DNA from 4 places in the Methylophaga marina genome. Region 2 is predicted to be linked to each of the others. Evidence: riboswitches for the same ligand, from Rfam matches in the RefSeq annotation. Region 2 holds a riboswitch; each other region holds the start of a gene.

Region 1 (7,454 bases), 600 kb from region 2:
GGCATAGGATGTATTCTGCATGACTAATGTCATGGGTATCGCACCCAGCGCGTTACCAATAAGTGTCGCCGGGCAATTCCGGTGGGCAATCAGGATTTTTTCAATATCTATCTGTTGCTGATAAGGCCCCAGATCATTTGATGCTGGCTGACTGGTGAGTCGAAACATTAATCCAAACCAAGCTGATGGGCTTTTTTACTGGACTCGGAACGACTTTGTGTCCCCAGTGCCTGAAAAATAGCACTAACGTGTGACTTCACTGTCGGCATGCTGACCGATAATTGTTCTGCAATCGCCTGATTAGAGAAGCCTTGCCTCATCAGTCTTAAAACTTCCAGTTGTCGCTTTGTAATATTGTGCTGTCTTGCCCACTCCTCTGCGCCAGGTTTTAGATCTGAAGCAGCATTGTCTGGAAACACTTTCTGCCCAGTCATCACCTTTTCAATCGTGTTAAGAATGGTTTCACCTGAAGAAGATTTAGGAATAAAACTCATCGCACCGAGGTTAAATGCGGTATCGATATCTATCGGATCGGATGAAGCTGAGACAATAATAATCGGCACCAGACAGGATGAATCAGATAAAGACTGTAACAGTTCAAAACCATCCATTATCGGTAAACGAAGATCAATCAACGCCACATCATATTGCCCTGACATTAACTTTTCAAAAGCCTCTTGGCCGTTATTGACCGTTTCAATGATATCAATACTATCGGCTTTGCTAAGTAAGGCTGTTAAGCCATCTAAAAATAACTGATGGTCATCAACCAGTAATAGTTTCACGTCTGAGCCTCTGTCTTTTATTATTGTTATTGGTCATTATTAATAATTTTGAAAAATCAGCCTAGTTTAAATGAAAAAAAGCCGTCATTAACGACGGCTTTTTCTTCGCGTTTCACATTGACTTTAACGTTGGCTCACACGACGACGTATACCAATGAATCCCAGCAGTGCTGGTGCAAACAAGAAAATGGCTGCCGGTACGGGTACCGCACTGACACTTTCAGTAATCACCAGATTGGCAAAGGTATCACCGAAGATCACATCAAAATCAAAGCCACTCATCAGCGGCAGAATGATGTTATCAAAACTGCCGACTAAGCTGCTGAAGGTCATGAAATTAAAGATCCCGGCTTTAAGCTCTGAACCGATAAAGTCAAAACTCAACACACCCGCCAGTGTCGCCACGCCATTTACAGCAAATATATCCGTGCTATTACCATCAAACTCGATATTCATTACAACAAATGTACCTTGGGTGTAATTGCCATTCACCGTCAGTTTACTGATAGAGTTACCTGGGGTCAGGCTGGCATAATCGCTATAGCTGGTACCGTTCACTAACACATTGCTATTAATCACGCCGTGGCCGTTCAAGTTACCGCCATTAATCTTGACGCTCTTTTGGGTCATGCTGCCATTTACTGTTGTGCTGCCAGCCGTTTGAATAAACTCACCACTGCCAGACACAATGTGGCCATCTGTCGTAATAAATTGACCAGAGTTGGTGATAATGCCGTTATTTTTTAATGTCCCTTGATTGGATAAGACACCTGCATTCTCAATCGTTGCTTGGTTGTTGATCTCACCAAAGTTAGTGAAGTTACCGCTACTTTTATTGCTTATCTTTGAGGTATTCGATAGCGAACCAGTGGAGGCATTGGTCAGTTTTCCTTCATTGGAGACGCTATTTTTATTATACAAAAGCCAGTGATTATTAAACTCACCGGTGTTAGTGATGACACCGTTATTCTCCATGGCCAGAGTATTGAACTCACCGGCATTAGCAAATGTGTTGTTGTTATAAAACTCCCCGGTATTATTAAAAAGCGCACCCGTGTTATTCGTTATGCGACCTGCATTGGTGAGTCTATTATCGCTAATGAATCGACCGCTATTATTGATTTGGCCGGATGAAGCCACATTGAGATCACCTGAGGCTGAGTTAGTCAGCTGACCGCTATTGCTCAGTACCCCCTCAACGTTGAACTCATCGTTATTATTGAGCACGCCGGTATTATTGAGCGTTGCACCGACTTTATTTTTTAAGACAGAGGCATTAGTCAGTGTGCCAGCATTCTCAAAGGTGCCGCTATTTACAAACACGCCAGTATTGACAATATTGCCTCCAGCCAGGTTTGTCACGGTAGCGAAGTTATTGAAGGTACTGGTGTCAGTATTATTTATCACGCCAGTATTGGTAATGGTGTTTTCATTATCCAGCAGCCAATAACTTGTCAGCGTGCCGGAATTGGCAATAGTCCCCGTATTTTGAAGGCCGACAGAGTTAATTGCCCCTTCACTATTCAAGGTGCCATTGTTAAAAAACTCTTCCGTGTTATTGATTGTGCCGTTAACCGCATTATTGATAACACCATAATTTATCAGCCGAGCGTCATTTGACAGCATTCCCCGGTTTGTCATCGTGCCACTACTGGACAGTGTCATCTCAGCCGAACCGGTATTACTGATGTAATTATAGTTAGTTAACTGGCCACTGGTTGAAAATACAGCCGTATTATTTATTTGTCGGTTATTAATCAAGGCGCCATTATTCGCTAAGGTACCTGAGTTATTCAGCGTGCCATCGTTCGTTAAAGAGCCCGAATCACTGTTGGTGAGTAAGGTTTCATTATCAAGCTGACTGTAATAGCTCATATTAAACTCACCTTCATTAGTGATGTTCGAGGGTGAATATTTCTGATTCAGCAATTTACCCTTCAGGTTAAGGGTGCCATCAGATTTATTGATGAGGGTATTAACGTTAGCAACCTCTGCATAGTCATCAATCAAAAACTGGCTGTAATTATTTACTGTGGCGCTATTAACAAATTTACCCTGATCAATAAATTGGCCGTGATTATTGATATCGCCATAATTTGCCATTGTGGAATATAAAGTGGAGGTAAATGTGCCCTTATTGTTCAGCACACCGCCATTGGCAAACACACCGCTGTTGAGGAATTGCCCGTTTTCGTTGTTATTTAAAGTGCCAGCATTAGCAAATTGACCACTATCTGAGTTAATCAAGCTACCCGCATTGTTGAGTGTGCCGGTTTCGTTATTTCTGATAATGCCGTGATTGGTTAAGGTGCCACCGGCCTGATTGCTGAGTATGCCGTTGTTATTCAAACTTGCTGTTGTATGATTAACAAAACTGGCCATATTAGCGTTGTCGAATCTGCCAGTTTGCTGATTGTTGAAAGTTGCGTGATTATTTACGATACCATTTGCTTGATTATTGAAGGCAGAAGCGTTGGTAAATTGAGCACCACTATTATTGTTGACTACACCGTTGTTATTGAACGTGGCATCCTTCTCATTGGACATCGTGGCATTGTTGTTTATTGTGCCAGTATTCTCTAGCTTTCCCTTTTTATACTCGTTACCAAGGTAAGTATAGCCAGCTCTATTTACGAAATTGCTATCATTTGTAATCAAACCTGTATTCGTGAATTTATAAAATGTGGTGAATGAATGACTGGTGGTATTGTTTAGTTGACCTGTGTTAAGGAATATACCCTCATTTTCTACGCTAGAGTCATTTTGAAAAACACCTTCATTTTTAAAAGATGAACCGATTCTATTATGAAGAAATCTATTATTCTGAAATATGCCTGAGGCTCTGTTTTCAACTTCGCCATATCTGTTATTAAAAAACAATCCCGTATTTTCGTATAGACCGGCGTTTGTAATCTTTCCGTAATTTTTTATCGTAGGCAGCGATGTACCGTTGTTTGTTACCACCCCATCTTGGTCAATGAATATATTGCCACCGTTACGATGCTCACCGGTCATTTCCCATCTACCATTGGTAGAGATATAACCGCCACTAAAATTCTCAAGGTAATGAGACTTAAAGACGGAGTTACTGCCATTTTGGATAGCCGCTTTATTCCAAATATTGCCTCTATAACTATCAAAGGTGGCATTATTCTCGATTAAGTGCTCATTGGTTATCCAACCCCGGTTATCGATTAAGCCATTATTAATTACAGTGCCAGAAGTCATATTGACAAAACTATTACCACCACCCGATTTAGATAGATTGCCACCTGCTGTAATAGTTATTTTACTCGCGTTTTTATATCCATCTAAGCCGATATAACCATCGCTAACGGTGATGGGAGATGTGTTTGTACCGTGGAGTCCTGTGACAGCATGCACAACTGACGGTGTCAGTAAAAATGAGCTGCACAGCAACGTAGTTGAGAGCGACAGAAACTGTCGTTGTTTATTTATCATCACTCGGATTCCTTGCGTTTGTGCAACCCAGCCACCTTGTTAAACAACAAGGCCTGTGGCTTTCCGTCCCTGATTCACACCAAGTTTGGCCGATTAAATAACACGTCGATCATAATGAAAGGGGGTATAGCGACTATCAGCCAAAAGTATGATTTTGTGAGAAAAATAAAATAAGCAATAAAAAAGGGAGTCACTGACTCCCTTCTAAATATGGTGTGATAAAAGAAATTAACTTTCTTTCTTGTCTTTGCAGGATGGGCCTTTATCGCCCTTATGTTTTTTATGGGCGGCTTTGGCTTCTTCTTTGGTCACTTGACCATCACCATTGGCATCCAATTTTTCAAAACGTTTTAATGCCGCTGCGGTCGCTTCCTCTTTTGTAATTACACCATCACCATTGGTGTCGATATGAGCGAAATATCCTTTTTTATCGTGTTTAGCCATATCGTCAGTTGATACTGGTTCAGCAAATGTAGCTGAGCTAATGGCCATCGCAGCTAAGGCTGTGAAAAGTGTTGTTGATAATGTTTTCATCATAAATCCCTCTTTTGTTTGTTGGGATTTTTAGACTACGCCGACCCAAGTTAAGAAATGGTTATTACATCCAAACAAATCAATATTATTTTTCTATCGCTAGTTTTATCTCAGCTACAGCGTGTTTAATTTGTGCTTCATCTGAGAAGCGTCCCAAACTGATGCGTAAAGATGATCCTGCTTCTTCATCTGTCAGCCCAATCGCTTTTAATACATGCGAAAGCAAGACCATTTCACTATTACATGCTGATCCAGTAGAGGCACAGACATTGGGTTGGAGTTTTTCTAATAGCTTATTCGCATCGCAACCAATGAATTGCACATTAATATTGCCAGGGTGACACTGAGTTTGTGTGCCATTCAATTTAAATGGAATATGTGTCGCTTCCAGTTGTTGTAGAAACAAACGTTTCAAATGCGTTAATTGTTCACGGTGAGTTTTTGCTTCTTGTTTGGTGATACGCATCGCTTCAGCAAAACCAACACACAGTGGGGTGGCCAAGGTGCCTGAACGCATTCCAAACTGCTGCCCTCCTCCCTGAATGAAAGGCGGTAACTCGGCTTGAAGATCATTTTTAATATAAAGCGCACCGATGCCTTTGGGACCATAGACTTTATGGGCAGACAAACTCAGCATATCGACATTCCAGTCTTTCACGTCAATATCCATCGCTTCCGGTGCTTGAGCCGCATCACAATGAAACAGAGCGCCTGCCGCGTGTGCCATTTCAGCAAAAGTTTTCACATCCTGAATGGTGCCAATTTCATTATTGACCGCCATAATGCAGACCAACAATGTCTGATCAGACAATAATGATTGATAAGCGTCTACATCAATCAGCCCCGTGCTATCGACTGGAATTTCTTTGACTTTGTAACCTAGTTTTGCGGCATAAAAATAGGCGGCATTTTTAATACATTTATGTTCGATTTCACTGATAAGGATGTCACGGCGATCTGTTGTATTGCCAAATAACACACTGGCAATCGCCTGATTATTTGACTCTGTCGCACCCGAAGTAAAAATCACTTCTTCAGAAGAGGCATTAATACAGTTTTCAATTGTACTGCGTGCGGCCTCAACCGCTGCCGCTGACTGCTGACCTAGAACATGGGCAGTGGAATGTGGATTAGCAAAAATCTCATGGTTATAGGGTGCCATTGCGCTAACAACGCGAGGCTCTATCGGCGTTGTTGCCTGATAGTCTAGGTAAATTGAACTACCGGTTTGCATTGACTGCTCCACTTTTTAATATCAGATAATCAGAGGGTGATATAAAGATTGACGTCATAGGATAGCGAGAAACACCAGCTATTGGCTACGCATAAACGTATTTATTGCACTGATAAAATCAACATGACGCTCAGATAACAGGCAAAAAAAGCTGTTACCGAGGAGGAGTAAAATCGGTAACAGCTTGAAGGATCATTAGCATTTTATTTTTTTATTATTTCCTGATGCGCTTTGTTGCTTGCTTCATTCGAAGAGAGCTTGTGACTTTCAACCAGACTGGTTTCAATTTTATTTATATTTTTGGGATCAACGTTTTTGCTATCGGCAACGGCGACAGAAGCAGAGCTGGCGATACTCAACGCACTAATAGAGAGAAAGGTATTTAATCTGTTCATAGGATGACTCCTTAAATTGACTGAGCTAATGATTAGCTACAGTTCAGTTATAGACCCTGGATACTGAATTTTTGCTGAACGAGATTAAGGAAGGCTTAAGTAATTAAGTAATAAAACAAAATGTGTTAGCTACTTCAAATTATTGTGCAAATAAATGATAAGGCGAGCTTCCAGTCCAACGCTTAAAGGCTCGTCGAAAATTATTCATGTCATTAAAACAGAGGTACTCGGCTATTTCCTGGCTATTCATCTGTTTAACCTCATACAAATAAATAGCGGTATGTTTTCTGACCAAATCTAATTGTTGTTGAAAGCTGGTTTGATGCTTTTTGAGCTTTCGTTTCATGGAGGCCGGGCTGAGGCCAAATGAAAATGACACTTTATCCAAATTAAGCGGTTCGTCTATATGTGACTGAAGGTAGCTGTATATTTGATCAAGAAAACTATACGGGCTGTATTCTTCAGAGAGTTGCTTGTCACTCTCTTTTAAGGCGCCCTGCATGCCAAACTTAGATGCATTCGGCCAAGGTGTATCTAAACAGTATCTGGGTAGGCGTATTCGGTTCATCTGTTGATTAAAGCGAATAGCTTGTCCAAAGTTGACCCAATATTGTTCAACGTATTCAGGTTCATCGTAGCTAAATTCAAACTGCCAAGGCATTTTTTCACCAGCTAACCACGCCACCATCGACACAAAAGCGGACATGTAAGACTCAATAATAAATCTGTGTTGTTCTATGCTCCCAGTACTGTCAACCCAATACAAAAATAGCTCATCATCATTTTCATAATATCGGGGCGTGAATAGTGGCGACAAAATGGCATGATATTCACAAAGAATCGTTATTGCCTGACGTAAGTTATTCGCTTGCTGTAAAGCTTGACTCACAGAACCATAAAATCCAGGAAATAAACGCTGACCATATAAAAAGCTTATATCATCAGCATCCGTTAGTTTCTGACAGTTTTTGATTAACGTCAGATATTGGTCAGGACTAATGCGCTCTTCAGCCTGCTCAAAATCACCAAGCTGTAAACGCGTTC
Region 2 (7,454 bases):
AAATTAGCCTTGTTTGATGGCGTGGTCGATAACTCCCTTCGGTCAGACACTCGACCACTTAATCCATCAACCAAACCTAATTTTTGGCGGCAATAAACGGGAGAATGGAAGCTTTTCATATCCTCGTTTGTGCTGATAAGTACATTGCCATTTTCATATTGTCCAGATAAAAAATTTCATAAAACGACTTGAAATCTGCTGAGTCAAACCCTATTAAAAATAACGTGAGAGGTTGTCATGAAGGGGCCCTCACCATTGATTGTTTTTGTTTTATATTGCTTCTAACGGAGGATATACCATGAATGCAATTGACCTAACCCCTCTTTATCGTAGTAGTGTTGGTTTTGATCGTTTGGGATCACTGATTAACCATGCACTTACTGCAGACTCCACTTCCAGTGGATACCCTCCCTACAATATTGAGCTCATCGAGGACAACCGCTATGCCATCACGCTAGCCGTTGCCGGCTTCACCCAAGAGGAGCTTGATATTCAGGTTGAAAATGGTGTGCTGACTGTACGAGGTGAAAAAGCGGCTAAAGAAGAGCGTAAATACCTCCATCAAGGCATTGCTTATCGTTCATTTGAACGTAAGTTCAACCTTGCTGATTACGTCGAAGTGACTGGCGCCGATCTTTCCAATGGCTTACTGACTATCAGCCTTGTGAAAGAAATTCCTGAAGCGATGAAGCCTAAATCGATTCCGATTAGCCAAACGGCTAACAAAGCTTTGGAACATGATGTGGAAGATAAAAACGCTGACACTTCTAAAGCAGCCTAACTCATCCGGGGTGCGCGTAAGCGCACCCTTCTTTAAACTATAAGAGAATATTTTAAGTTGTATAACGAATTGATTTTTATAGAAAAAACGATTGGTTATGTAGGTTGGGTAGAGGAACGAAACCCAACGGATAGTTTCTTTTGTTAAATCACACGCTGCCGCGAGGCGTTCATTTAATTTGATTCGTGACATCCATGTCACTCACCCTTCTTCGGGCGCCTTTGGCGTCCAAATTCGTTCCAGACGAATTTGTGCATACCAAAATAAACGAACCAAACAAAAGGGCACCCGATATTGTCTTATCCCTAAAAAATTACTGTATTTTATGGCGTGAACACCAACTCGCTTCGCTCAAACACTTGTCCACTTAATCCATAAAGTACAGTAAATTTTTAGCGGCAATAGACGAGAGATACGAACTTTTAAACCTCCAGTTGATTAGACAAGTTCAGCTTAATTCTAATGGCTTTTTAATATACAAGAGTGTTTGGTTCTTAATGTTGGTCGGTATTTTTCTTCAAAATAAACCGCTCTAACCCTATTAATTATATGAGTTAATCTGTACCCAAAAAAAGCCAGCCCCTTGAGTGCTGGCTTTCACTGACATTTAAGCAATGCCGCATGTGAGATAAACGTTTACTTTTTTAAGTTAGAACGTCTTCTCATTGCAGTAAATCCCATTAAACCAGAAGCAAATAACCAAGCTGCAGCTGGTACTGGTACTTCAGAAACGCTAGGTGTATAGGTGAAATTGTCAGCATATACAGAATTCTTGTAGAAGCCTCCTATCGTGCCAAAAATAGCATAACTAATGTCATCAAAAGCAAGCGACAATGTGACCATTGTGCTGCTGGTACAGCAATTAACTGATGTTGTTCCCAATAAATTATTGGCGATGTCATAGACGGATAAAAAGATATTGTCGAGGTCATTACCATAGTCACCTAGGTCAACAGACACTGATTTGGCACCACCAGCAATAACAGCCTTAAAGGGATCATCACTTGAAAAAGAAGTACCACTTAAACCTCTGGAGCCAGTTGGTGTTCTATCTGTAGAAATATTTGCACTTCCCTTTGAAAAAGTCACACCTTGCGTTGTGTAGCTACTGACATTAGAAAATGATAGTGAATTAAAATTAATCGCCACAGGAGCGGCGTGAGCGATTGCGATAAAACTGGAAAATAAAATGATCGCAGTCTTTAAGATTTTTTTCATATTACATTGCCCTTGCATATATGCAGCCCGACTACCTACATGAGGCTCGTGGCTTTCCGTAGCATGATTCGCATCATGGTTGGCAAGTTAGATAAAGGTTGGGGTGAAGAGAACCTCTTCGAGAATAGATTATTTAAACGAACTGAAGCTTGTCTATTGTACTTTAGTACAATAGACAGAAAAAAGATTAACACCCTGATAATGTTATCAAAATAAGAGGGGAAACCAGCTTGATCCAGATTTGCATGACTTTCAGTGAACAATAAACTTTTAGCAGACTGACTCAACAGATTCTTAGGTTTCTGTGTCGGCATTTTCTGGATGAAAGTTTTCACTACCTCTTGCCGAGAGAAAAGTACCAAATGCCTGCAAGCTGGGGATATGTTCACAAAAGGTACGAACAGCAACCAATAATGGCACTGCTACTAACATACCCACAATCGACCATAACCAGGCCCATAATGCGACCGAGAGAAAAATCACGACGGGGTTCATTTCTAAGCGCCGACCAACGAAATAAGGCGTGGCAAGTTGCCCTTCAATAATCGTTAACGTCAAATAGGCTAGGGCGGGCAGCAGCGCGGTAACGGTATGGTCAAAGGTAAGCAAACCTACGAGGGCCGCGATCACAACGCCTACGATAGCACCAAGATACGGTACAAAATTCAAGGCGAACGCTAACACACCAAATAGGATGGCATTTGGCATGCCCAGCAGCCACATTGATACGCCAACCGCTATACCAAGCACAGCATTAATAAGGGTGATAGTGAATAAGTAATTCGATAACTTGCGTTCGATGTCATAGCTAATTCTGACCGCATTACGCTTATCTTTAAACGTCGGCATAATGTGAACTAGCTTTTCGTAAAACATATCACCTGAGGCCAGCAGAAAGAACAGCAACACTAGGGTAAATACCATTTGCGCCAGAATTTCAGGCACCGAAGTAGCGAGTTTGACAAGCACTCCTGGCTCGCGTGGTGAGACTTTCTGTACTTGCTCTGTCTCGTTTTCCAGCGAGGCGATCCGCTCAATCTGTTTGCCAGCATCAATGACTTCTTTCGCTGACTGGTTGGCACCACGCAATTTCTGTTCAATTTTAAAGCCGATGGTGGGGGCTTCTTTAATCCAACTCTGCACAGGATCTGCGAGGGTGCTTAAGCCCAAGCCTATTAATGTCATCAGTCCACTGACAATAATAAACGCGGAGATAGCTGGTGGTAGCCGTCTGCGCTCAAGGAAACGTCGCACCGGACTAAACACTAGTGCCAGTAACACGCCAAGCGCTACCGGCACGAGAAAATCACGAGCGTGAGCAACACTGCCCAGTAATAGCAGTAAAAATATACCGACTATTGCCCAGTGTGAACTTGACTTAAATATGTTGGTGGCAGGCATATTGTTTGACACTAACTCGGGGCTGGCATCTGCTGGCATGGTGTGGTTATTTTGTATATCGTCTGACATCTCAGCCTTGCCTCTAGTCGAAACCAATTGGGTCATTGTGTTTGATATTTTGTCTAGATTTCATATAACTCTTTTCTGTTCAATATTTCTATTTTTAGTTGATACGTAGCATGCCAGATTTTTAAATGTATTTGGAAAAAATAGAATCACTCTTTTCATCTCAGGAAACTCTCAAACTTACTCACTTGATTGAATTAGGAGACTGAATGCCAGTGTTTTCATATTAGTTGTTAAATAATAATGATTTGTATTTAGATTTTATGATCTGTAAAGTGCTGTCATTTTTTAAATAACAAATCATGAGATAAGACATATGAAACGGAGCACACGATATGCCATTAGCTTGTCATTGGTCTCGCTGTATAGCGGCTTAGCTAATGCGGAGCCAGTTGAACAAGTATCTGAGTCTAGCGAAGTGATTAGTCTGGATTCATTGCGCATTTATGGCGAACCAGAGGAAACCAAATCAGCAACAAAACTGGATTTAACCATCTTTGAAACGCCTCAGATTGTCTCGGTTATTTCACAAGATCAGATTGAAGATTTTGCCTTAAATGAGGTGAATGACTTACTGAAATATGTGCCGGGTGTGACGGTGGAGCAGGTAGAAACGGGTCGAACGTACTACACCGCACGTGGTTTTGATATCGTTAACTTTCAGTATGACGGCATTGGTGTGCCTTTTTCATATGGTTTGACACAAGGTCACGATGACACCGCGATGTATGAAAAAGTGGAGGTCATTAAAGGGGCGAGTGGTCTGATTACTGGTTTAGCTAATCCTTCGGCCACCATCAATTTTGTGCGTAAACGCCCCACTGATGAATTTCAGGCATCAGCTAAAGCCTCTTATGGTTCATGGAATACTCGTCGTGTTGATGCCGATATTTCCGGGCCTATTAATGATCGCGTTCGTGGTCGCTTAGTCGTTGCCAAAGAAAAAGGAGATTCATACCTTGATCGCTACTCCACAGACCGTGATGTCTTTTACGGCATTGTTTCAGCAGATCTGACGGACAGCACTGAGCTAACTTTTTCTCACAGTGTGAACGACCATCATAGTGATGGTAACTCATCAGGAGCATTACCACTTTTCTATAGTGATGGCACATTGACCGATTACGATGAGTCAACCAATACGGCGCCTAGCTGGGCTCAGCAAGATGTGAAACAAACTCGAAGTTTCATCGAGTTGGAACAAAGAATAGGTGATGATTGGGCAATCAAAGCCATGTACACCCAAAACAAACAAGAAAAGCAATGGAACTCACTGTATTTAGCCGGCAATCCTGATCCAATTACAGAGTCAGGTTTGACTGCTCAGGCCAGTGATTACAAAGCGCAGGACAAAGAAAAAATATTTGATTTATATGTGAGCGGTAAGTTTGAGTTAGCTGGCAGAGAGCAAGAAGTGGTTGCAGGGATTAATGTCGCAGATATCCAGCTGACTGGACGTTCAGTTTATTCAAGTACATGGAATTATGATCCCATTGGTGGCAACTGGTCAGCTGGGTTGACACCAAAACCAGTATTTGATGTTTATGATGCCTCCCAACAATCTACCGATATCGATCAAGAACAAGATTCCGCTTACTTTTCAACTCGCCTGCGACCAACTGACAGACTGTCTGTATTGCTAGGAGCACGCACCGTGAAGATTGATCAGGATGGGATAAGTTATGGTGCACCTCAAAAAGTGTCCGATACTGAAACCGTGCCTTATGCGGGGTTAACGTATGAAGTGATTGATGGCACGATGCTTTATGGTAGCTACAGTGAAGTATTTAAAGCACAAACTTGGGTTGATGCCAGTCTGGCACCACTGGGTCCTGTAAAAGGGGAAAGCCGTGAGTTTGGTGTTAAACAGGAGTTTAATGATGGCAATGCTGTATTGACCCTTGCACGCTTTGAATCTGAACAAGAAAACTTTGGTGAATATGTGACACGTAACGTGGCAACAGGCCTGAATATTTATCGTGGTATTGAGTTACAGAGTAAAGGTTATGAGATCGAGTTATCTGGAGAGGTTATTGATCGACTGAATATGAGTGCAGGTTATACCTATCTCAATATGGAAGATGAAAACGGTGATGACACGCGTGTGTTTATTCCAACCAAACAATTCAAGTTAGCAGCCAGCTATCAAGTGCCTCATGTTAACGGATTAAACATAGGCGGTGGTGTTCGTTGGCAGAATGAAATTTACTATGGTGATACCGAAGTGCAGGGAAGTTATGCTTTAGTCGACTTATTTGCTCAATATCAACTAAATAAAAATGTCTCTTTAGCCCTCAACTTATACAACGTCGGTGATGAAAAGTACCTGGAAAGTCCTCAATGGGGACAAGCGAATTATGGGGCACCGAGAAGTGCCATCGGTTCAGTCACCTGGACGTATTAATCTTTAAAAACAGGGCATCATTTGATGCCCTGTTTGATTGAGGCGGTTTATTTTTTCAACTTCCAGTCTTTACGAATCCAATGACAGGTATAGCCATTGGGGTAATGTTGTAAATAGTCCTGATGTTCGGGTTCGGCTTCGTAAAATGGACCGGCTTTAGTGACTTCGGTGGTGATAGGGCCGGGGAGAATGCCGCTGGCATCCAGTTCTTTTATTAACTCATCAGCGACTTTGGCTTGTTCACTGTTTTCCACAAAAATAGCCGAGCGATAACTGTCACCGATATCATTTCCTTGGCGGTTTTTGGTGGTGGCGTCATGCACCATAAAGAAAAACTCCAGGATGTCACGGTAGCTGGTTTGTGAAGAATCAAACATCACTTCAATCGCCTCAGCATGACCAGTATCGCCTTGTTTTACATCTTTATAAGTGACATCAGGCACATGACCGCCAGTGTAGCCAACACGGGTATTAATCACGCCGGGTTGGTGACGGAACAGTTCTTCCATTCCCCAGAAACAACCACCGGCTAAGATGGCAGTTTCAATGGTGTCGGTGTCCGTCGATTCATCATGATCAAATAAGGGCAGATAGTCACCATAGCCCTCTGCTGCGAGCTGGTCTTGTGGGATAAACCGCAAGCTGGCCGAGTTAATACAGTAACGCAAACCTCCATGTTCCTCTGGCCCATCAGGGAAGACATGACCCAGGTGCGAGTCACCATATTTTGAACGCACTTCGGTTCTGACCATGCCTAGCGTGTCATCACTATGCTCAGTGATATTGTTGGCATCGAGTGGGCGGGTAAAACTAGGCCAGCCAGACATCGAGTCGTATTTATCTAACGAGGTAAATAAAGGCTCGCCAGACACTACATCTACATATAAACCCGGTTCTTTATTATCCCAATAGGCATTGTTAAAAGGGGGCTCGGTGCCACATTGCTGAGTGACGTGATATTGCAGTTCATCAAGCTCAGAAATGGCCGCGTCATTTTTATGGTATATCTTCGTCATATTCATCCTTTGATTGTTATGCTCTGCGTGTATTGACACATAAATGTTGTGAAAGTGGCATAAACAAAATTTACTTGAACGTGTTTATTTCCATTAACAACTCCGGCCAGTGTTCCGCCCAGCAACAGTGATGAGTCATGCCAGTAATCACTCTGACTTCAGGCTGTTGCGCGTCAGGAAAATGTTGCTGATACGATCTGGCAACTGCCTCAGGCATGATCTTGTCTTCACTACCAACAAAGTGAATTTGTGGCACATCGGTGAGTTTTTGCCACGCATCTGCCGGGTTGAGTGAGTCTGTTAACGCTGAAATATGCTGCATTTCTGTCCAGGCTGTTGTATCAAGATTACCTGTCACGGTGACCAGTTGGTCGACATCATTTCGTTCAGCTGCCAAGAGAGTAGCGATGGCACCACCACCTGAGTAACCAATTAGGCGTAGCGATGAAGCCTGAAACTGATTTTTGAGTTCAGTCACAGCTTGATTCATGGATTCTACAACCTCGGTTGAAAATCGAGCTGAGGTCCATAGCTTTTTGTCACAACGGTCTGACTTCACATACTGACA
Region 3 (7,454 bases), 1.1 Mb from region 2:
TTCACTTTCAGTACCTATCTGATGCTGGCTTTATCATTTGTATTAATAGGTAAGGCGGTGGCCGCCCTACAGGAAGCTGATTTGATCAGCATTTCTTCATTACCCGTTGATTTTGCCTTGTCCTGGCTTGGTATTTATTCAACATGGGAGGGATTGTCAGCCCAGCTGGTAATCGTGATGTTGTCTTTGCTTATTCTGATGGGCATCAGACCTTTCGGTAACAAAGAAACCGCTTAAACATCAACATAAAAAAAGCCCGCGAAAGCGGGCTTTTTTTGCACGCTGTCGAGATTAACTCAATCTGACTTCAACCAAATTGTCAGTAAATGTTGGGGCATGGCCCATATCCACAAACTCAGCTGAACTGACACAGTTCACCGTGCCTTTGTTCAACTGTCGCCAATATCCAAGTGTCGCCACGACGATACCGGGACTGACATCATCTGTAATTTGAGCAAGTGCTTCAAATTTACCCCGGTCATTAAATACGGATACCACATCACCACTTTGAATATTTCGGAGGTCGGCATCCACTGGACTTATCATGACAAACTGTTCACCTTGGCCTTTTATTTTGTTGTCCATATTGGCGTAACAAGAATTCAGAAAGCCGTGGCTTTTGGGCGAAATGATATTCAATGGGTACTTTTCAGCTAATGCCGGATTGCTCTCGTGCGTCTCTCTTGATGGCATATAATCTGGCAAGCTATCTAATGACTCACCAGGCTGGAAGCCTTCATACATCTGCCGGAACGGACCAGCCACAAAGTTGGTAGCCCCTTTCACTTCCAGTTCACACTTTCCACTCGGTGTTGGGAAATTCCCATGGCGATGTGGGGCACGATCATCTTTGGTACCTACTTTTAATTTAGCAAAGCCATGTTGGCGTAAATAAGCTAAATCAATGCCTTCACATGCCGGAGAGTCCCAATCAACATAGTTCTCAAGACACTCACTATCCGACCAGCTAAAGTTATCTTCTTGATAGCCCATTCTGGCTGCCAAGCGTCTGAAAATCTCATTATTTGGTATCGCTTCACCCGGCGAGTCCACACACTTTTCATTATAGGTTAGATATAAGTGGCCCCATGACAGCACCATATCTTCCATCTCTGCGCCCATAGAGGCAGGTAGCACGATATCAGCATAAGATGCGGTATCAGAAAGGAAGTGCTCAGCCGAAACAACAAAGAGATCTTCTCGCATCAAACCTTCAACAATCTTGTCAGTTTCGGCGGCTTGCGTGACGGGATTGGCATTCCAGCACATCATCGATTTAATCGGTGTATCGAGCCCCAATTCTCCTGTTAGTGCCCGACCCAGTTGTATTGCATTCACGACCGGCGTGCCTTCCGGAATCAGATCCGGACGCGAAATAACATCAAACTTATAAGGATGCTCCCAGACAGGAAACTGTAATGCACCACCACCAACATGACGCCACGCGCCGGTTAATGCAGGTAAACAGGTGATGGCACGAATTGCTTGACCACCACCATAGTTACGTTCTACAGCCACACCCAAGCGAATAGCTGCTGGTTGGGTAGAGGCAAACTCGCGCGCCAACTGACGAATATCTTCCGCAGCCACACCCGTTATCGAGGCAGCCCATTCTGGTGTTCTGGTTTTGGCTCTTTCAGATAAGGCCTCAAACCCCACTGTGTAGTTGTCGATATAGTCATGATCCTGAAGTCCTTCTTCAATAATCACATGCATTATGGCCATGGCTAAAGCACCATCAGTGCCGGGTTTAGGCGCAATGTGCCAATCCGCTTCTTTCGCTGTTTTGGATTTATAGGGATCGATAACGACGACTTTGGCGCCCTGCTTCTGGGCATCTTTTACAATGTGCCAATGGTGGACATTGGTACTCACCGAATTACATCCCCAAAGGATGATGTATTTAGAATGGATAAAACTCTCAGGGTCGACCCCAGCTGTTGGCCCCACTGTCAGCAACCAGGCTGTACAAGAACCTTCGCCGCAAAAAGTCCGCTCACAAACGGTTGCGCCCATTTTGTTAAAAAAGCATCGCCACCATTTAAGCCATGCACCAGCCCCTGATTACCCAGATAGCTATAAGGCAAAATGGCATGAGGACCATACTCGTCAATAATGGCTTTCCAGCGGCTGGTGATCTCATCAAGTGCTTCATCCCAACTAATGCGTTCAAACTGCCCACTTCCCTTGGGTCCGGTACGTCGCATCGGATGAAGCAAACGATCCTGATGATAGTGACGCTTTTCATAATCTTTGAGTTTGACGCACAAACCACCTCGCGTCATTGGATGTTCTTTATTGCCTTTAACTGAGGTCAGTTGACCATTTTCAACCTCATACACCATGGAACAGGTATCAGGACAATCATGTGGACAGCCACCATGATGCGTCGTTTTTAATACGCTTGCCATATTGCTCTCTCCTTCTCAGATGTGTTTTTATTTTTTTATTATTCATCTGACTATACACCAGTTGAGAACGGGAAATATGCCCGCCGTATCATCAAGTTAGCTAATGATTTTTATATTCATCTGTTTTCGATTCTGACATTTTCCTGTAACAGTGCTTATCTACACTATAGCTGGATGAACAATTCACCATTTAGCGGGTCCTTACTGTGTTGGATTTTTTTCATCAGTTGTAAATCAAAGCCAAACTCGTCGTGAGGCGGGGTCGGAAAGCCACAGGTCTTCCAAGTGAAGATGGCTGGGTTGCATTGCTTGTTTTTTCAATCTAAACATAAGGGAATTTTTATGAAAAAAGCGATGCTATTTGTCGTAGCTTTATTTTTCTCAATCAGTGTGAATGCCGCAACGTTGTCACTCAGTGCAGCCGGTTCAGCCGGTGCTAGTCAAAGCGTTGATTTATCAGACAACGCTGTTGTGCTTGCTGGCGGTACTGTTTCAAAAGCGGGTGATTGGAATTCAGCATTCACTCTTTCTACTGATGTAGATACACCTGTTGTCATTGAGTGGTCTTTCAACCCTGCTATCACAGCAGCAACATTAGTGTTTGGTGCTGTCGGCAGCACTGTCTCATATGCCATCACTGAAGACTTCAGTTTTACTGCTGTTTTACTAACAGGTGTTGATTACGTATTAAGTATTGTTGATGCCACTTCAGGTGCTGTTAAGTATGACGTGTCTGTTTCAGCCGTCCCACTGCCAGCCGCTTTATTTTTATTTGCACCAGCATTATTAGGTTTCTTAAGCCTACGCAAAAAAGTTTAGCCACTGCCTAAGGTATCTCATACAGTCGTTCAATTAGGGAGCTTCGGCTCCCTTTTTTTATGGTAAATGATGTTGATTAACTCATGCAGTATCACGGCAACATAATGAAAGCTATAGTTTTACAAGCTCGTGCCGGTACATAATTATGTGAACTATTTATCGTTGGAAATGACGAAGGTCATGTAAGATGGCACAAAAAGTAGGAGGTAAGAAATGAGTATTTCACCAACACAAGGCAGCCCAAAGATCAGTATTGATGACTATCTTATGGTGAAGAGTGCTCAAATGAGTAACAACAAAGCCAAACTCGATGGTGCCAATGCACTCAAACTTATCGATTCGGCACTACCCGCACCTACTGCCACTCAAGGTAACAACCTAAACGTAAAAGCCTGATTTTCTCAGGCTTTTTTTTGCCTGTTATCTCAGACTGGCAACTCAATCTCAGAATAAAAATCTTTATAGACCAGTTCCGCTCTTAATCGACTTCCCGCCTTAAGCAAGGCTTGCGGTTGGCTTACCTCTTTCATCCACTGCTCTGCCTGTTCCTGTTTCACCAGGTTACACACATCTCCTATTGGCCAATGAAAATACACCTCATGTTGTTTCTTTAAGGCCAAAATGTCTTTATCTGTTGTCTCAGGTATCGGTAGATAAGAGCTGAATAGTTCTAGTCCACCCTGTTGTTCAGGATCATCAGCAAAGTACTCCACGCTAACATCCCATCCTCGAACCAATCCTTGTTCTTCATCACCCGTTTCAATACTCACACCCAACATCGCTAGCGTGCCATCATTGATTTTCGGTAATTTTTTCAGAACATCCTGTATAGCTATCACTGCTTGTTTATCATCTGCAGATAACACATCAAAATTTAATAACCAATTGCCCAAACCAATGGCTGATTGAATCAGTTGTTTATGTGTTTTATCGAGAAGAATATTTGCCATTATTCACTTTTACCTTGCTGAGCTTTTTCATAATTTTTTATCCAGTCGTACACTTCTTCTGCAGGCATAGGTTTAGCGATAGCGTAGCCTTGGGCCATGTCACACCCCATATCCAGCAGGTACTGAAAATGCTCCGTTGATTCCACACCTTCAGCAATGATGTCACGTTTAAAGACCTGTGCGAGTTCAATAATGCCTTTAACGATAGCCATATCTTCATCATTTCTCAGCATATCTCGAACAAAGCTCTGATCGATTTTTAATGTCTTCACCGGTAACTTTCTTAGGTAAGTCAATGAAGAGTAGCCAGTTCCAAAGTCATCTAATGCAAACGGCACGCCGAGATAATTACTCGCAGCGGCCACGACCTGAGATGTCTGCACGGTTTCCAATGCCGATGTTTCCAATATCTCCAGATCAATCGACTCGGGGGATATGCTTTCATACTGATTCAGTGATGCTTCCAGCTTCTTCAGAAAATCAGTGTGTTGAATTTGCTTGGCAGACACATTAATACTGACCTGAATATTGAGCCCTTGCTCTTGCCACGCATGCAGCTGTTTTAACGCCGTTTTTAATACCCAATCACCCATTTCAACGCTGAACTCATGCCCTTCGACGATAGGCAAAAACTCCATGGCACCTAATAAACCTTTTTCAGGGTGTTGCCAACGTATCAGTGCTTCTACCCCGATCACTCGACCATGTCGAAGATCGACTTTGGGCTGATAATAGAGGCGGAATTCTTCGCCAATTAAAGCCAGGTGCAAGCGCTCCAATTGTGTATGGTATTCGTGCATTTGCTGATCGAGCTTGGCATCAAATATATGGTAGCCATCTCGACCCGCTTGTTTGGCTTCATACATAGCCAAATCGGCATGGCGGATCAGTGTGTCGCCATCGACATTATCAATAGGGTAAATCGCGACACCAATACTGGCCGTCACATGATGTTTTCGGCGATTAAGTTTGATGGGTTCTGCTATTTTCTGGCTCAACCTGGTCAAGATGGGGTCAAGCTCATCAATACTATTGATATTGCTGATGAGTACGACAAATTCATCACCGCCCATCCTGGCAGCAGTATCACCAGAGCGCGCCACTTGCCTTAGCCTTTCTGCCACAGCAACTAAAAGCTTATCGCCCGTTTCATGACCAAACTCATCATTAACCGGTTTAAAGCCATCTAAATCGAGGAAACACACCGCCAAAATTTTCTCGTTGCGTTTAGCAACGGAAAGAGCCTGCTCCAACCGATCTGAGAGTAATGTACGATTTGCTAGCTGGGTCAACGCATCGTAATGCGCCATATTCACTAATAAATGTTCTGTTTTTTTAATTTCGGTAATATCGACAAATAACCCAAGGTAACTGATAATTTCACCTTGAGAATTTTTGATCGCACTAACCGTCAGGATTTCAGCGAAAAATTCCCCATTCTTTTTACGATTCCATATTTCTCCACGCCAGCGCCCTTCTGTTTCGATGCAATCCCACATTTCCTTGTAAAATTCTGAGCTCTGCCTCCCCGAAGCCAGGATTTTTGGATCCTTTCCGATTAACTCGTCCTTTGTATACCCCGTAATTTCTGTAAAGGCCTTATTGACACTGATAATCCGGTTTTCTTTGTCCGTAATAAGAATTCCTTCCCAGGCATCGTTGAACACGCTGGCATGTAATCGAAGCGCTTCTTCGTTTTTCAAGCGATCAGTAATATCGTAAAACCAACCAATATTGCAGTCTTCGCCACCATATTGAATGGGTAAGTATGAAGCCAATGTCCACTTTATTCCCTGGCCTGTTATTTTCAGCTCAGTCAGCTGGTTATAGATTGTCTTACCTTCAATGATTTGGTTTAAGTAGCTTTTTACTACAGAGGGATCAACATAAAATGCAAATGGATTGAGATGGTGTAACTTATCTCTACTTTCATTAACCAGTTCTGCATAACGTCTATTAGCAAAAACAATTTTCTTACGGTGATTGGTGACAATACGAACAGCAATGGGGCTATATTCAAGTAATTCTCTGAGTTTGGCTGTATTGCCTCGCAGCTCATCCTGAATTTTCTTGAAGTACGAAATATCAGTACTCGTACCTATCATGCGTTGTGGTTTTAAGTTTTTATCACGCTTGATAATCATGCCCCGCGCCATGATCCATTTCCACGAACCATCACCACAGAGCATACGAAACTCATCTTGATAATTAGCATATTCGCCTGAAATATACCCTCTGAAACGCAGTCTGGCTTGCTCTCTATCCTCTGGGTGAATGTATTCTGATGTCTCGGTTAGTGTGTCTGGGAAAGTATCATCCATATAGCCCAACATCTTCTTCCAACGCTCAGAATATGTGGCTGTGCCGGCTTCAAGATCGATATCCCATACACCATCCCCGGTTGATTCCAATGCCAGTTTCCAGCGACTTTCACTTTCAGCTAATGACTTTTTACTTTCTGAAAGACGACTTAAATACGAATCGATTCGCTCAGCCATCGAATCAAACGCGCTTGCAGCAAGTGTGATTTCGTCGTTGCCTTTCAACTCACTAGCCAAGGCAACCTTCTGCCCCGACTCAAACCGCGTCATTTCTTTAGTCAAACGCGTGATACGTGAAATCACATTCTTATTTACAGCCATGGTAATTAACCAGCCAGAGATAATCGTCACGGCAAACAACACGACCATTAAAATCGCTAACAACTGATTAACCGGCTCTACTAAATCATCGACAGGGATGAGCTTAAAGTAATGCCAGTCAACGGGCTTTACTAACATAGAGATAGCAATGTAGTTTTTACCATCAACAATAATATCTCTGGCAGCAAGTGTCGGCGTATAGTCAGTAGGCTGTGTGAGTAGCTTTTTCAGCTGACTTTCTGTTTCAAGAAACGCGGTTACCTGAGTTTGGTCAGCTGATTCAAGCTGTTTTTGCCACTGGCCAGCGAGAATGAAATGTCCTTGCTCATCAAGCAGAAAATGCTGTGTGTCAGGATAAAATTGCTGTGAGTTAAAGGTAAAACCAAGCACATTACTCAACTGCATATCCTCACCCAGTGACCCAATCCATTGACCATTGACATAGAGCGGATATAAAGCACTCACCATCCATTTTTGATTAACCGGATCAAATAATGGCGGTGTAAAGGTGTGCTGCTTTTCTGGATTTTGTGACGGTGACGTCAACCCTACCCAAGGAGTTTGCGTGTAATCATTGGCAGCATCTTGATCAAACACGAATTGAGGATAGTGGAAATCAAAAATAACCTCGC
Region 4 (7,454 bases), 1.4 Mb from region 2:
TTCACATCGCGTGCCCGCCATGATTGTGTGCCCATGTACCATGGGAACGTTATCAGCAATTGCTTGTGGTCAGAGTGATAATTTAATCAACCGTGCTGCCGACGTCATGCTTAAAGAAGATCGGAAATTGATCGTGGTTCCAAGAGAAGCGCCATTTTCTGTGATTCATCTCGAAAATATGTTGAAGTTAGCTAAACTGGGAGTCTGTATTTTGCCACCCAATCCTGGATTTTATTTTAATCCAACATCCTTAGCTGAAGTGGTCGATTTTGTTGTCGCGAGAATACTTGACCAAGCCAAGATAGAGCATGACTTGATGCCGCGATGGGGGAGTAATGGGCTATTCGGGATTCGTCGTTAACTCACGTATAATGTGGCTTAAATTTAATGCCGTTCAGGAAAACCATGTCTGATATTGAAATTGCCCAACAGGCTGCCATGCAGGAAGTCATCCAGCTCGCCGAGAAAAAGCTGGGTCTTGCCTCTCAACATATTGACCCATACGGACATTTCAAAGCGAAAGTATCATTAGATGTCATGGATGAGTTGGCAAACCGGCCCGATGGTAAGTTAATCCTAGTAACTGCTATTAGCCCGACTCCTGCTGGTGAGGGAAAAACGACAACCACGATCGGCCTGAGTGATGCGCTAAACCGAATTGGTAAGAAATCCATTGTCTGTGTACGCGAACCTTCTATGGGGCCATGCTTTGGTTTGAAAGGCGGGGCTGCCGGTGGTGGTTATGCTCAGGTAGTACCCATGGAGGATATCAATCTTCACTTCACGGGCGATCTGCATGCAATAGCTTCAGCCCACAATTTATTATCAGCGATGATTGATAATCATATCCATCATGGAAATGCCTTACAGTTGGATGCCAGACGTATTGTTTGGCAGCGAGTCATGGATATGAATGACCGTGCATTGCGGGATATCGTGGTGGGTATGGGCGGTTCTGCCAATGGTTATTTGCGTGAAGAGCGTTTTGATATCGTTGTTGCTTCAGAAGTTATGGCTATCTTTTGCCTAGCTAATTCTTTACCTGAGCTGAAGCAACGCTTGGGAGATATCCTGATCGGCTATTCCGTTGATGGGACACCAAGATATGCTCGAGAAATCATGGCCCACGGCGCTATGGCTGCATTATTAAAAGAAGCGATAAAACCCAATCTTGTGCAGACCTTAGAAAATAATCCAGCCTTTGTTCATGGTGGTCCATTTGCGAACATAGCGCATGGCTGTAATTCGGTTATCTCAACCAAAATGGCACTTAAGCTGAGTGATTATGTGGTCACTGAGGCGGGCTTTGGAGCGGATTTAGGTGCTGAGAAATTTATTGATATTAAGTGTCGCAAAGCTGGGATTAAGCCAGATATGGCTGTTGTTGTCGCCACAGTAAAAGCCTTGAAATATCACGGTGGTCTGGAACTGAAAGAGCTTGGCGAAGAAAACCTGGATGCGTTACAGGTGGGACTGGCTAATTTAAAACGGCATTTAAGCAACTTACAAAATGAGTTTGGTCTACGCTGTGTTGTTGCCATCAATCACTTTGTTAATGATAGCGATGCAGAAATAGAACTAATTACAACGGCTGTAAAAGAAATGGGGGCTGAAGCCATTCTTGCTCGTCATTGGGCACAAGGTGGGGCCGGTGCAGAAACACTGGCGGAACGTGTTGTCGAAATACTGGATAGCCCTGCTGAGCCTTGTCGTCTGTTATATCCTGATAGTTTACCGCTATGGGACAAAATCAATCAGGTTGCTAAACGTCTATATGGCAGTGGTGAAGTCGTTGCTGATAAAAAAGTGATGGATAAGATCGCTATGTTGAACGAGCAGCACGGGGATATTCCAGTTTGTATGGCAAAAACACCGTATTCTTTTAGCGGTGACCCGAGCTTACGTGGCACGGCTGAGAATCATACGCTGACAATTCGTGATGTTCGTCTGTCAAACGGTGCTGGTTTTCTGGTTGTACTTTGTGGGGATGTGATGACTATGCCTGGATTACCTAAGCACCCAGCTGCTGAACGTATTGATATTGATGATAATGGCTCAATAGTCGGGCTGTTTTGATATAAAAAAGCTCAAATATTAAGGGTGTTAAGCAAAAAAGCCGTAAAGATTTATCACTACGGCTTTTTTCTTTTATGTGCTTAAATTTTTTAAGCCTGAGTATTCACCTTGCGACGCAAACCAAGAAAACCTAACAACGCTGGAGCAAACATCCATAAGGCAGCAGGTACAGGCACTGCTGATGGCGTTTGGATATAACTAGCAAAGCCAGTTTCTTCAAAGTTAATTTCATGTGAAAGTGATGCATAAATGAATAATGCATTATCAAGCAGAATATCAGCAGAAGGTAATGTTGATATAGGGCCAGTGAAAAAGTCTTTATCAAACATCATCAGGCCAGACAGAGAAAAACTTTCTGTGAATTCAGACACCGGAAAAAGAGTGCTAGTTGTAAATAGAATCGCATCACCTGTGATATCGGGATTGAGACCTTTATTCACCATTGATGTAACGATATCTGTATTGAATGCATCAAGGTTTGCAATAGTATTATCTAATATACTGAGAGCAAACTGGCTGCCATCAAACAAAGTGGGGGCAGCTGTACCTGAGAGAACGTAATTTGATGATACGTATGTACTCACTGTGCCTGTGCTTGGAAGAGTATATGATGAGTAGAGGGTCGCTGATGCTAGGTCTGTATCGTAAGACCATGTAGCTGGTGCAGACTGGCCGAGCAATGAACTTAGGTCGCCATTAGCTGTTTGCCATGAACCATTAGTTGATAAGCTTGTTGCAGCTATAGCAGCGTTAGTTAAACCAGTAAATAAAGCCAGTGCGATAAAAACTATTTTTTTCATGTGTTCTTTCCTTAGATATTATTGCAGTACAGCCACCTTAGTATCATAAGGTCTGTAACTTTCCGTCCTTGGTTCACACCGAGTTTGGCTTTGGTTAAAGTGTTTCCAGAAAAAATAGTACCAAACAGATAATAATAAATAAAACGAAATTGTTAACTTTGTTCTCGATGTTTTTTTATTAAATCGTATGCTAACTGAATTTCTTTCGCTTGCTCTGTCGCAACGGCAATCATATCTTCTGGAACGCCTTGTCCCATGAGTTTATCCGGATGATATTGGCTCATCAGTTTTCGATAAGCACGTTTAATTTCTTGATTAGAACTCTTTTCAGTCACCCCAAGCGCTTTATAAGCATCGGCCAATTCATCAGAATAAGAGCGCTGCGGACCGGAAGAGTATTGCTGCTGATGACCTCTTGCGAAACTTGCCTGGCTCATCACCATATCCAGAATACGGTTAAACTCGGCCCGGTTATATCCTAGCTGAGCAGAGACTTGTTCCAGAATATCTTTTTCTTGTGGATCAAGCTTACCATCAGCTAAGGCCATGACTATCAGGTAAACCAGTAAGACTTGTTTTAAATTAAACGTATTACCACAATGTTGTTTGAAATGATTCATTGTGTCTGTAATATCAAAGTCGGGTTCTGCGCCTCGCTTAAATTGGCGGATGGCTTCTTGTCGATGCTCACCCGACATCCCCATTTTTTTGATAAAGGCTTCCACGTGATCGATTTCAATCTGGCTGATTCGACCATCTGCCTTCGCTAGTTTCCCCATCAAAACAAACACAGTTTCAAGAAAAACTGTTTGACGGGTTTGACTTGTAAATGGATTAGCACCGCCCAGACCATACGCTCGTATACGGTCAGCAAAACCACCAAACAGTAAGCCAATCAGTGCGCCAAAAATTCCTAAAATGAGTAATCCTACACTCATCGTACTGAGTAATATAAAGCCTAGAATAAGGCCAATCCACTTAAACATAACAATTAACTTTTGTTTGAAATACTAAAATAAATAAGACCGAGCCCCCATAGCCCAAATACCCAGCTCAGTACTGGTAACCCTGCAAACATAGTTGTCGAGTAACCATCGAGACCGGTGATAACGGCAGCGCCTACCAAAAATGCAGCGCCAGAGGTAGCAGCAGCACTACGATAACTGGCTTTTTTGATTTCTTTACGCAGCTGTTGAATATCATGTGATGCTAAATTAACGTTCAGCTGACCATCTTGGGCTCTCTTAGTCAGGTCATATAATAGACGCGGCATCTCGGGTAAGGTTTCAGCCCAATGAGGAGCTTCTTGCTTTAGCGTTCTTAACGCTGCTTGCCAGCCCATTTTTTCCTTCATCCATGATTCTAAAATGGGTTTGGCTGTTTTCCATAGATCCAGATCGGGATAGAGGTCACGGCCCAAGCCTTCAATATTCAGTAAGGTTTTTTGTAGCAGCACCAACTGTGGTTGCACTTCCATATTAAAACGACGCGCTGTTTGGAAAAGTCTCAGCAGCAGTTGTCCGAAAGAAATTTCTTTTAAAGGACGAGCGAATATGGGTTCACAAACACTTCTTATGGCTGCTTCAAACTCATCAAGTCGAGTCTCAGCCGGCACCCAGCCTGATTGCACATGTAACTCGGCAACCCGGCGATAGTCATGATTAAAAAAGGCAAGGAAATTTTCAGCTAAATAACGCTGATCATCTGGAGATAATGTCCCCATGATGCCAAAATCAACAGCAACATAACGTGGATTTGCCGGATCATGACTATCCACCATGATATTACCGGGATGCATGTCCGCATGGAAAAAACTATGCTTGAATACTTGGGTGAAAAAGATTTCGACCCCCATTTCTGCCAGTTTTGCCATATCCACACCTTTCGCGATTAAACCTTCAGTATCGCTAATAGGCGTGCCATAAATACGTTCTTGAACCAGGATATTAGGCTTGGTCAGCTTCCAGTATATCTTGGGGACATATAGTAAGGTGGTGCCTTCAAAATTGCGTTGCAGTTGAGAGGCTGAAGAGGCCTCGCGCAACATATCGAGTTCATCAAAAAGGTTCTTCTCAAGCTCAGCTACGATCTCTCTGGGCCGTAATCGTTTTCCCTCAGACCAGTATCGTTCAGCAAAAGATGCCAAGGTATACAACAAAGCAATATCACGCTTGATAATGGGCTCTATGCCAGGACGAACCAGTTTTATAACGACTTGCTCACCACTTTTTAATGTAGCTGCGTGTACTTGTGCAATGGAGGCAGAAGCTAATGGTTCTGGTTCAATATGAGCAAACAATGTCTCAATGGATTCTGCTTCATAGGCTTTATCAATCAGTTGTTTTGCTTGCTCAGCGGGAAAAGGTGCTACTTGGTCTTGAAGTTTAGCTAATGAATTGGCTATGTCAGGCGGCAAGAGATCGCGACGCGTTGATAACACCTGTCCAAACTTTACAAAGATAGGTCCTAAGTCCTGTAATGCCAGTCTTAATCTTTCGCCTCGAGGCAGTGTCGATTGTTTATTGCGCCAGCGGTGTGGCGATAAAAAACTGAAATACCGAAGCGGACGCAATAAATGGATTGCTTTGATCACTTCGTCCAGGCGATGTTTTGCCAGGACGTGATTAATTTGAATCAGCCTGGATAACTGATTAGCCTTCATTAATGGCTCCTTACATGGTTATGACTGCGGTCAAGGGACAATGTCAATACTCTGTTTCCAACCTGTTTATTCGTGCTTCAAGTCGATCGATATCCGCAGTTAACCTGTCCACATCATTCATAAAGTCATCAATTTGAATCTTGTCCGGTAATATGTGCGCTTCTTCACGAAGGTACTCGGAAAGTGACATAGATAATGAACGTTGAGTTGCATTCAGCCATGAGAAACTGTGTTTAATCGTATAACTAAGCGGTTGGGCGATAACGTCACCAGTTATGTTGGCTATTTGTTGTTCCCAATCAAAATCGAAACCATCCAGTACGTCTTGTAATTGTTTAGCGAACTGAACATTACCGTGAATATGGATTTCATTAGAAAATAAATGCTCAGGCTGCTTGGCGAGTTTTAATAAACTCAAGGCTTTCGCAGTGATTAATAAGTCAGCGTTCTCTTCATCGTTATGTGACAATTTGACAGTAGATTGATGGAAGGAGACATGCAGATATTGCTGCCAGTCTTCAACATGGATAACGATGACGCGATTTTCGAAAGCCTCAAGGCGCTCACACGTTTCAGGATCCTGTTTTAACCCCTGATTGATGGCAAACTCGATAGGACGCAATAGTGTAGTCATGGGGTTAGAACTTGTAACCACGATGGAGTGAAACGATGCCAGCAGTCATATTGTGATATTCGCAACGTTCAAATCCCACATTTTCCATCATCTGTTTCAAGGTCTCTTGGTCTGGGTGCATACGAATAGATTCAGCCAAATAGCGGTAGCTGTCTTCATCACCAGTAAATACTTTTCCTAGTTGTGGCAATATCTTGAAGGAATAGGCGTCGTAAACGGGGGCCATCCATTCAGCAGGTTTAGAAAACTCCAAGACCATCAGTTGACCGCCGGGTTTGAGAACCCGATACATTGAAGCTAAGGCTTTGTCTTTATCCGTGACATTACGCAAGCCAAAAGCGATGGTAATACAGTTAAAACTATTGTCAGGAAAGGGTAGAGCTTCTGCATTGGCTTGAACATACTCGATATTACCGACAATACCGTCATCTGTTAGACGGTCACGACCAACATTGAGCATTGAGGCATTGATATCAGCTAACACTACTTTACCTGTGTCACCAACAAGCTTGGAAAATTTTCGCGTCAAGTCACCTGTTCCGCCTGCGATATCTAGAACTGTAGCTCCGCGCCGTACACCACTGTTGAGAATGGTAAATCGTTTCCAGAAACGATGAATGCCAAGCGACATCAAGTCGTTCATAAGATCATATTTACCGGCAACGGAGTGAAAAACCTCAGCTACATGCTTGGCTTTTTCGGCAGTGGGCACTTCTTTGTAACCGAAATGCGTTGTCTCTTTAACTTCCATAACGTGACCTATTGTTATTGGCGCTGGTAACCGGCTTTTTCGAGCCGGTTAAGATAGTCTTGCCAAAGGGATTCTTGATGCATGGCAAGTTCGTATAAATAATCCCATGTATACAAACCACTGTCATGACCATCATCAAAAAACAACTTTAGCGCATAGTGACCTACGGGTTCGATTTTATCGAGACCAACATTTTCTTTACCTGTTTGCAGAACTTCTTGTCCGGGACCGTGCCCACGTACCTCTGCAGAAGGTGAGTAAACGCGTAAATATTCAGCGGAAAGACGATATTGCCTATCGCCATAACTGAGAGATAGGCACTTTGATTGTTTGTGCAAGGTGATGTCTGTTGGTAATTGAGTTTCTGCCATTAGAGCATTCCTTACAGAATATAGCGTGATAAGTCTTCGTCTTCAGCTACAACGGACAGTTGTTCATTGACATAGTCTCTATCAATGACGACGGAGAGATTCTGTTCACTCCCTGCTTCATAAGAAATGTCTTCTAACAATTTCTCAAGCATGGTGTGTA

The links. Region 2 has a riboswitch for cyclic di-GMP ahead of QUE24_RS12250 (VPLPA-CTERM sorting domain-containing protein). Riboswitches for the same ligand answer to the same signal wherever they lie in the genome.
Region 1: it holds a riboswitch for cyclic di-GMP, as region 2 does, so the genes downstream of both, QUE24_RS15175 (beta strand repeat-containing protein) here and QUE24_RS12250 (VPLPA-CTERM sorting domain-containing protein) in region 2, are expected to answer to the same signal.
Region 3: it holds a riboswitch for cyclic di-GMP, as region 2 does, so the genes downstream of both, QUE24_RS01660 (hypothetical protein) here and QUE24_RS12250 (VPLPA-CTERM sorting domain-containing protein) in region 2, are expected to answer to the same signal.
Region 4: it holds a riboswitch for cyclic di-GMP, as region 2 does, so the genes downstream of both, QUE24_RS05255 (hypothetical protein) here and QUE24_RS12250 (VPLPA-CTERM sorting domain-containing protein) in region 2, are expected to answer to the same signal.

Annotation. Positions count from the first base shown of each region.
Region 1 covers NZ_AP027741.1:2,991,580-2,999,033, forward strand. Annotated here, with positions in the region: gene QUE24_RS15170 (response regulator transcription factor) at 168-785, opposite strand; gene QUE24_RS15175 (beta strand repeat-containing protein) at 909-4,247, opposite strand; cyclic di-GMP riboswitch class I at 4,266-4,347, opposite strand; gene QUE24_RS15180 (EF-hand domain-containing protein) at 4,476-4,784, opposite strand; gene QUE24_RS15185 (cysteine desulfurase family protein) at 4,867-6,015, opposite strand; gene QUE24_RS15190 (hypothetical protein) at 6,219-6,410, opposite strand; gene QUE24_RS15195 (AraC family transcriptional regulator) at 6,550-7,454, opposite strand, start outside.
Region 2 covers NZ_AP027741.1:2,389,845-2,397,298, forward strand. Annotated here, with positions in the region: gene QUE24_RS12245 (Hsp20 family protein) at 299-781, shown strand; gene QUE24_RS12250 (VPLPA-CTERM sorting domain-containing protein) at 1,418-1,999, opposite strand; cyclic di-GMP riboswitch class I at 2,018-2,093, opposite strand; gene QUE24_RS12255 (AI-2E family transporter) at 2,294-3,469, opposite strand; gene QUE24_RS12260 (TonB-dependent siderophore receptor) at 3,783-5,870, shown strand; gene QUE24_RS12265 (bifunctional methionine sulfoxide reductase B/A protein) at 5,918-6,886, opposite strand; gene QUE24_RS12270 (alpha/beta hydrolase) at 6,957-7,454, opposite strand, start outside.
Region 3 covers NZ_AP027741.1:334,790-342,243, forward strand. Annotated here, with positions in the region: gene QUE24_RS01645 (cytochrome c/FTR1 family iron permease) at 1-237, shown strand, start outside; gene QUE24_RS01650 (molybdopterin-containing oxidoreductase family protein) at 292-1,875, opposite strand; gene QUE24_RS01655 (molybdopterin-dependent oxidoreductase) at 1,953-2,411, opposite strand; cyclic di-GMP riboswitch class I at 2,641-2,719, shown strand; gene QUE24_RS01660 (hypothetical protein) at 2,754-3,230, shown strand; gene QUE24_RS01665 (hypothetical protein) at 3,444-3,626, shown strand; gene QUE24_RS01670 (hypothetical protein) at 3,656-4,180, opposite strand; gene QUE24_RS01675 (EAL domain-containing protein) at 4,180-7,454, opposite strand, start outside.
Region 4 covers NZ_AP027741.1:1,011,707-1,019,160, reverse strand. Annotated here, with positions in the region: gene QUE24_RS05265 (UbiX family flavin prenyltransferase) at 1-361, shown strand, start outside; gene QUE24_RS05260 (formate--tetrahydrofolate ligase) at 406-2,076, shown strand; gene QUE24_RS05255 (hypothetical protein) at 2,166-2,876, opposite strand; cyclic di-GMP riboswitch class I at 2,896-2,975, opposite strand; gene djlA (co-chaperone DjlA) at 3,029-3,862, opposite strand; gene ubiB (ubiquinone biosynthesis regulatory protein kinase UbiB) at 3,868-5,538, opposite strand; gene QUE24_RS05240 (ubiquinone biosynthesis accessory factor UbiJ) at 5,582-6,172, opposite strand; gene ubiE (bifunctional demethylmenaquinone methyltransferase/2-methoxy-6-polyprenyl-1,4-benzoquinol methylase UbiE) at 6,177-6,923, opposite strand; gene QUE24_RS05230 (gamma-butyrobetaine hydroxylase family protein) at 6,938-7,294, opposite strand; gene hslU (ATP-dependent protease ATPase subunit HslU) at 7,306-7,454, opposite strand, start outside.